DNA from 2 places in the Obesumbacterium proteus genome. Region 1 is predicted to be linked to the other one. Evidence: predicted binding sites of a transcription regulator. Region 1 holds the regulator's gene; the other holds the start of a gene.

Region 1 (4,183 bases):
TACGCCAGAAACACGCCCAGGGCGACTTCCCAAGAGATTGTGCGGTGTAGATCAGCCGCGAATCGAAAGTCTGCCACGCGCCGCTGAGGCTAAGAAAATAGTACGGAACGACAAACACCATATGGGCAAAGATCACGCTGGGCAGCAGACCAATCACATCCAACCAAGCGGCCATGTGCTGCAAGCCGAAAATCAGGCTGATTTGTGGAATCAACAGAGGGGCGAGCAGAAGCCATAAATTTGTATTTCTACGCGTATAAAACTGCCATTCTAAAAACCCAACGCACAGCACTAAGCTCAATAGGTTTGCCATACAGGCAATCAGCAGACTATTTATAATCGGCGCACTAAGCTGATGAATGCTGGTAAGCCAATAATCATAGGTCCACTGTAGCGGAAAAGAAGATGAGAAAGGCCAACGCCACGCAACCGACCAAACGAAGAGTACCGTATACGCGCCTAGCGTTAATAGAATGCCAATCACCCAGAGCGGGGTAAGGGGTATACGCCACGTATTACGTCTTCGTCCATAAGCGTTGCGGCAATATTTCAGCCAGATTTTTTCAACACAACGCCATGCAACAAAGCAAACTAACGTGATAACAATAAGCAGCAGCGTGCCAGCGGCAGCGAGAGATTGATGCCGCATGGATGGTTCACTGATCCATTGCCAAACTAACAACGCCAAGGTGGTTGGCTGCTGGGGTCCCAATAGAATGGCAATATCCACGGCGGATAGGCCAAAGGCAAGTACGCAAAACAGCGGTAGACGCAGAGCCACCAGTATTTGCGGGACTAACAGCGACCACCAGACTTTCTCACTGTGGTAACCCAATGCGTTACCCGCCTGTATTTGGCGGACGACATCGATTCGGCCCGCGATATTAAACGCCATCAAAAATAAAAAAGGCGTCTCTTTGATCACCAGTAAAAGAATTAAGGACAGGGCATAAGGGTCATTGACGATCGTCCAATCTGGCGGGCGCACAAAACTCGTCAGTGCTGGGGATATAATCCTGAGCAGCCAGCCTGAAGGGGATAACAGCAGTATGAGGCCGGTTGCCAGCGCAATATGCGGCATGGCCAAAATCGCGCTTGAAATAGCCCGAGCAGTGCCGCTGGCGCGCTGTATAACCTGTCCGCAAAGCGCTAATGCCAACCAAAGTGATATTAACGTTGCGGCAATTGCGCTCCATAAGCTTAGGCCAACCGAGCGCACTAACCCCGGCCATTGGAATAAAAGCGCCCACGGCTGGGTGAATGTATTGAGCGTGGAAATGTCAGACAGTGGCTGAGTCAGCGCCAAGAGCGCCGCCAATATTGGCAACGCTCCTGCTAAGAACAGCACAACGGGGAACAGCGCTAAAAGATAAGGGCTGTTCTTCATCACTTAGCGGCGATAATCCAGATATGGGCCATCGGCAACGGAGCGACGTTCCACGAGTTTTGGATGCACTTCAATCGTTTGGGAATCTTCACGCTTGCTCACGATACGGTCTAGGAGCATGTCAAAGGCCATTGAGCCCAAACGCTCTTTCGGCTGGTGGATGGTGGTCAACGCTGGCGAGAAGTAGCGAGCGTTGCGCACGTTATCATAACCGATCACCGATATATCCTGCGGTACGCGCAAGCCCATCTCATCGGCGGCGCAAATTGCGCCCATCGCCATGATGTCGCCGCCCACAAACACTGCGGTTGGGCGATTTTTTTGCGACAGGATCTGATGCATCGCTTTGTAACCGGATTCTGGTTCGAAATCGCCTTCTACCATCCACTCATCGCGGGCAGGAATATTGGCTTCTTGCAGGGCTTTCAGGAAGCCACGTAGGCGACCGCCGCCGGTGTTACGAGAAAGCTGACCGGTAATCGCGCCAATATCACGATGTCCACGTTCAATTAAATAGCGACCAGCTAAATAGCCACCTTCGAACGCATTATCCTGAATGGCATCCGTAAAATCACTGCGTTGCGTTCCCCAGTCCATCACTACCATTGGAATATTGCGGTAGTCCTCAAGGGTTTGCAGCAGGTTCTCTGGGTATTCAGAACACATCACTAACAATCCATCGACGCGTTTTTGCGCCAGCATCGCTAAATAAGCTTTTTGCTTTTCAGGATTATTGTGAGAGTTACATAGAATGAGCGTATAGCCTTGGCTGTAACAGGCGTTTTCAACGGCCTCAATCACCTCAGCAAAATAGGGCGCCTCGCTGGACGTCGCCAGCAAGCCGATCGATTTGGTGTGGTTAACTTTCAGGCTACGGGCGACGGCGCTGGGGGAGTAGTGCAATTCTTTAATCGCTTCCCAAACAGCGGTCTTGGTCTCTTCTGCGACAAAACGCGTCTTATTAATAACGTGAGACACTGTCGTGGTTGAAACGCCCGCGCGTTTTGCCACATCTTTAATCGTTGCCATGAAACAGATGACTCCTAAGCTAATGTAACTATGACATAGCTATTGTGTTAATCGTTTGCTTACGTACATCAAAATACACTGATTACAATCGCATCAAAGAGAGGAATATGCGGATATATCAAGCGCCAGCCTATTCTTTTACGTTATGAAAGCTGATACGTAGCAGTAAACCGTAAATTTTGGCCTATAAAATGCAAAAGGGGAAGTCAAAATTGTGTGTTAACAGAAAGAATAATCGAAAGTTTTACTGCGTGCGATCCCATTTAAGGTATGTGAAAATGATTTCACACACTTTCTGCAAGTGTTTATGTATAATCAAAATTGATCTGATAACGAAATGCGGGAGAAGAAGAAATGGAAACCGATCTGAAATATTCTCTAATGACAACGGTCGCAGCACTGGCTGTGATTGTTATCTTTAGTTTTGTTGCTGCGCTACATTGATTTATCGCTAAGTTTTCTATCGATAGCCGTTAACATGGCTAAAACAAAAGGCGGTCAATTGACCGCCTTTTTCATGTACGTCACTCAGCAAACTTATGCCAGGTTTTTCGCCACGAATTCCCAGTTTACCAGAGCCCAGAAGTTCTCCAGATACTTAGGACGCGCATTGCGATAGTCGATGTAGTAGGCGTGTTCCCAAACGTCCACGGTCAGCAGTGGTTTGTCACCGTTGGTCAGTGGAGTTGCAGCGTTTGAGGTGTTTACAATCGCCAAAGAACCGTCTGCTTTTTTAACCAGCCAAGTCCAACCAGAACCGAAGTTACCGATGGCAGATTTAGTCAGTTCTTCTTTGAAAGCATCAAATGAACCAAACGCTTTGTTAATGGCTTCAGCCACGGCGCCAGTTGGTGCGTTGCCACCTTTTGGTGACAGGCAATGCCAGTAGAAGGTGTGGTTCCAAACCTGAGCGGCGTTGTTGAAGATACCGCCAGTAGAGGTCTTGATGATCTCTTCCAGTGATTTACCTTCGAATTCAGTGCCTTTTATCAGGTTGTTCAGGTTTACCACATAGGTATTGTGGTGCTTACCGTAATGGTATTCCAAGGTTTCTGCGGAGATGTGCGGTTCCAGTGCGTTTTTTTCGTATGGTAATGCAGGTAATTCAAAAGACATTGCTCTCTCCTATTATTGCTCTATTTTGCAATGAAACAGTTACACGTAAGTGTTTTATGTTTCATGCATCACACCAACGTTAATGTCAGTGAGCGGGTTTTTAAATTTGAAACGATCTTGTTGATCTCTTGTTATGGGGATCGATTTTAGCAAGTTTTGAATCTAATAACAGGCAAAATTTTTGTTTTTGGTTATCAATTGGCGATTTGTGCACCATTCGTTCAAAACGGTGACAGAAGGAAAATAAGGGGAGGGGATAATACCAAGATGGAGTAGATCTAAATGATAGGGATTATCACAAAATGCAATTAATCCCTATCATGAATCGGTTTAATCGTGACCTTCTGTTATTAACGAATCGTTTTTGGCGTCATTACGCGGCGAGCGCCAACGTAGTGCCCTTGCCAATAATCATTATCTAAATAGCTGATTCGAATTTGTTCGCCGGTGCGAGGTGACTGAATGAATTTGCCTTCACCCATATAAACACCCACGTGATCGGCGGCACCACGATTATTAATACAGAAGAAGACTAAGTCGCCTTTTTGTAACTCTGTTTTTTTCACCGGAGCCGCATCGCGCAGATGATACATTTCATTGGCAGTACGAGGGATCTTAATGCTGAGCAAATCCTGATAGGCGTAATAAACC
Region 2 (4,183 bases), 1.3 Mb from region 1:
GCCAATTACGTAAAAATCTTAGCGATGATTTCCAACATCATGCCGCACAAGATATTGCGACACGCGTGATGGAACTACCGCGAATTCAAAACTCACGCACCGTTTCCCTGTTTCTCTCTTTCGACGGCGAGCTCAATACCAGACCGCTGATTGAACGTCTTTGGCAGGCGGGAAAATCGGTTTATCTTCCGGTTCTCCATCCCTTCAGCCGCGGTAACTTACTGTTTTTACATTATGGTGCCGAAAGCGAAATGGTTCTGAATCATTTTGGCATTGAAGAGCCACGCCTTAACGTACAACAGGTATTACCGGTGTCTCAGCTAGATATCATTTTTACCCCGCTGGTTGCGTTTGATGCCACAGGACAAAGATTAGGCATGGGAGGCGGATTTTATGACCGAACCTTACAGGATTGGGAAAGTGCCTACGCCCAACAACGCGGGCCATACCCAATAGGATTAGCGCATGACTGTCAGAGAGTCGATGCGCTGCCGGTACAAGAGTGGGATGTTCCACTGCCAGAAATCATCACGCCGAGCACTCACTACCGCTGGTAAGATGACAAAATGCCCCAATAAAAATGGCAGCGATTAGGCTGCCATTTTTGTTAGTGCGAAGAACATCGCGCTTAGAGATTAGTACAGCAAGCGGGCGCGAATTGTTCCCGTAATTTCTTTCATGCGCAGCAACGCCGCTTCCGCACGTTCAGTCTCGGTTTCGATATCAATAACGACATAGCCGATCTGAGCATTGGTTTGCAGATACTGCGCGGCAATGTTGACGCCCTCTTCCGCAAAGATCTGGTTAATCTGCGTCAGTACGCCAGGACGGTTTTCATGAATATGCAGCAGACGGCTGACATTTTCTTCATGCATCGGCAGAGAAACCTCAGGGAAGTTCACCGCTGACAATGAAGAACCGTTATCGGAATATTTCGTGAGTTTACCCGCCACTTCAGCACCGATATTTTCCTGTGCTTCCTGCGTTGAACCGCCAATGTGCGGCGTTAGCAAGACGTTATCGAATTCACACAACGGTGAATTAAACGGATCACTGTTGGTGGCTGGCTCCGTTGGGAACACGTCGATGGCCGCACCCGATAAATGCTTGGAAGATAACGCGTTGCACAGAGCAGGGATATCCACCACGGTGCCGCGTGATGCGTTGATAAGAATGGCTCCAGGCTTCATGAGCGCCAGCTCTTCGGCACCAATCATATCTTTGGTGGAACGCGTTTCAGGCACATGCAATGTCACGACATCGCTCATGTTGAGCAAATCAGAGAGATGACGTACCTGCTGCGCATTACCCAACGGCAGTTTATTCTCGATATCGTAGAAGAAGACGTTCATACCAATGCCTTCAGCCAAAATACCCAGCTGAGTTCCGATATGCCCGTAACCAATAATACCCAGTTTTTTACCACGCGCTTCAAAACAGCCCACGGCCTGTTTATTCCATTCACCGCGATGCGCACAGGCATTGGCCGTTGGGATACCGCGTAGCAGCAACAACAGCTCGCCCAGCACCATTTCGGCTACCGAACGTGTATTAGAGAACGGCGCATTAAATACCGGAATACCACGTTTTGCCGCCGCGGTAAGATCGACCTGATTGGTACCAATGCAGAAACAGCCTACGGCAATCAATTTTTCAGCCGCAGCGAAGATATCTTCGGTCAGATGGGTTCGGGAACGAATTCCAACGAAATGAGCATCACGAATGGATGCCTTCATCGATTCCGAGTCCAGCGCACCTTTATGATATTCGATGTTGGTGTAACCCGCTGCACGTAGATTGTCGACGGTGCTTTGATGAACCCCTTCAACTAAAAGGAACTTAATCCTGTCTTTCTCCAAAGATACTTTTGCCATGACCCGACCCTAACCCCTGTTAATTCGAACCTTAGTGTGGCCGCAACGGAAAACAAAACTCCTGCGGCATGCAGCCAACATAACAAATATTACGCATCCAGCAAGCCAACCGATTGCCTACGAGGGGGTGAGCAACGGGTTGAAAACGTTAAAAGTTGGCGAAAAATGCTACTGCTTTTAATCGTGACAGCGTGAAAGTATCGTCAAGCGCAAATATGTGACATATGTCACCGAATTTAGGGGGTGTGATAAATAAATGGAATTCCATGTTTAAAACGAAGTTAACAAAGAGGGAGAAATAAGATAAAAAACCCAAAGTGCTGCGCATAAAAAAAACAGCCCCGAAGATTCGGAGCTGCTGATTCATCATGGCGGATAATTTAAGCCGTAATGGTTTTCACGCCATCAGCCGAGCCAACCAGCGCAACGTCCGCGCCACGATTTGCGAACAGGCCAACGGTGACCACACCGGCAATACCGTTAATCTGTTTTTCTAACGCAATCGCATCCATAATTTTCAGATTATGCACGTCTAAAATCACGTTGCCGTTATCGGTCAGAACGCCTTGGCGATATTCTGGCTGACCACCTAACTTCACCAGTTCACGCGCAACGTAAGAGCGCGCCATCGGGATCACTTCGACAGGCAGCGGGAAGTTACCCAGAATATCTACCTGTTTAGAAGAATCGACGATACAAATAAATTTCTTCGCCACGGCCGCCACGATTTTCTCGCGAGTCAGTGCCGCTCCGCCGCCTTTGATCATCTGCATGTGGCCGTTGATTTCATCCGCACCATCAACATAAATATCTAACGAATCGACTTCGTTAAGATCGAAAACGGTAATACCCAAACTTTTCAGTTTCTCAGTGGAAGCATCAGAGCTGGATACCGCGCCCTCGATCTGCCCTTTCATGGTGCCCAGTGCATCAATAAAATGCGCAGCGGTTGAGCCCGTGCCCACCCCCACGATGGTGCCTGGTTTTACATACTTGAGCGCTTCCCAACCCACTGCTTTTTTCAGTTCATCTTGAGTCATTACCGAATCCTATGGACTATGCTACGAAAACGTGTGCGTATTATAGAGCAACTGCCCATAAATGGCGTGTCACAGGGCGGCTTTTTCGCCTTACGCGATCACCTTTTCCATGACAAGAGTGTATTTTCTCCTCTTGAAGGGGAAAAAATGTGGCATATTGCAGTTATTAAGATATAAAAATCATAAGAGCAGGGGACGAAGAACAACATGAAACGCCCGGACTACCGGACTTTGCAAGCACTGGATGCGGTAATACGCGAACGTGGCTTTGAGCGTGCGGCACAAAAACTCTGTATAACTCAGTCAGCGGTTTCTCAGCGAATCAAGCAGTTAGAAAACCTGTTCGGTCAGCCTCTGCTGGTTCGTACCGTCCCTCCTCGCCCAACGGAACAGGGGCAGCGTTTACTGGCTTTGTTGCATCAGGTTGAGCTGCTTGAAGAGGAGTGGCTAGGCAACGATAGCAGCACCGATGGCCCGCTGCTGCTCTCTCTCGCCGTTAACGCCGATAGTTTGGCTACTTGGCTGCTGCCCGCCTTAAAACCGGTGCTGGCGGATTCACCGCTACGCTTGAACCTTCAGGTTGAAGACGAAACGCGAACTCAGGAACGACTCCGTCGTGGTGAAGTGGTCGGCGCGGTGAGTATCCAGCCACAGCCATTACCTAGCTGCTTAGTCGACCGCCTTGGTACGCTCGATTACCTGTTTGTGGCGTCACCGACTTTTGCTGCACGTTACTTCCCAAATGGTGTGAACCGCTCTTCACTGTTGAAAGCGCCAGCCGTCGCCTTTGACCACTTAGACGATATGCATCAAGCGTTCTTGCAGCAGAACTTTGACCTACCGCCGGGCAGCGTACCGTGCCATATCGTCAATTCATCTGAAGCCTTTGTCCAACTGGCATTGCAGGGAACCACCTGCTGTATGATCCCGCATCTTCAGATCGAAAAAGAGCTGAAAGAAGGCTCGCTGATAAACTTAACCCCCGGCATGGTTCAGCGCCGAATGCTGTATTGGCACCGATTCGCACCAGAAAGCCGTATGATGCGCCGAGTCACCGACGCGCTGCTTTCTCACGGACACAACGTACTGCGCCAAGATTAAGCTCTTCATCGTGGCAATAAAAAACCATAAAAAAAGCACACCTTGAGGTGTGCTTTTTTACTCTATCAGCAGACGTTATTTATTTAAGCTGAATACCACATCAACCTGATCGTCAAACTGGATCGTTTGCTGTTCATAGGTCTGCGCAGCAGAAGTTTTTGGCATTGA

What was found. The regulator PurR, encoded in region 1, represses purine synthesis genes. The targets are predictions, from matches to a motif close to CANGCAAACGTTTGCNTG.
Region 2: a site for PurR is predicted at 1,977-1,994, ahead of serA (phosphoglycerate dehydrogenase). Genes of this name have one in related genera too.

Annotation. Positions count from the first base shown of each region.
Region 1 is NZ_CP014608.1:3,360,746-3,364,928, forward strand. It holds gene DSM2777_RS16015 (ABC transporter permease) at 1-1,387, opposite strand, end outside; gene purR (HTH-type transcriptional repressor PurR) at 1,391-2,416, opposite strand; gene cydH (cytochrome bd-I oxidase subunit CydH) at 2,771-2,860, shown strand; gene sodB (superoxide dismutase [Fe]) at 2,954-3,532, opposite strand; gene DSM2777_RS16030 (C40 family peptidase) at 3,883-4,183, opposite strand, start outside.
Region 2 is NZ_CP014608.1:4,668,674-4,672,856, forward strand. It holds gene DSM2777_RS21825 (5-formyltetrahydrofolate cyclo-ligase) at 1-557, shown strand, start outside; gene serA (phosphoglycerate dehydrogenase) at 636-1,874, opposite strand; gene rpiA (ribose-5-phosphate isomerase RpiA) at 2,255-2,914, opposite strand; gene DSM2777_RS21845 (LysR family transcriptional regulator ArgP) at 3,122-4,015, shown strand; gene DSM2777_RS21850 (oxidative stress defense protein) at 4,091-4,183, opposite strand, start outside.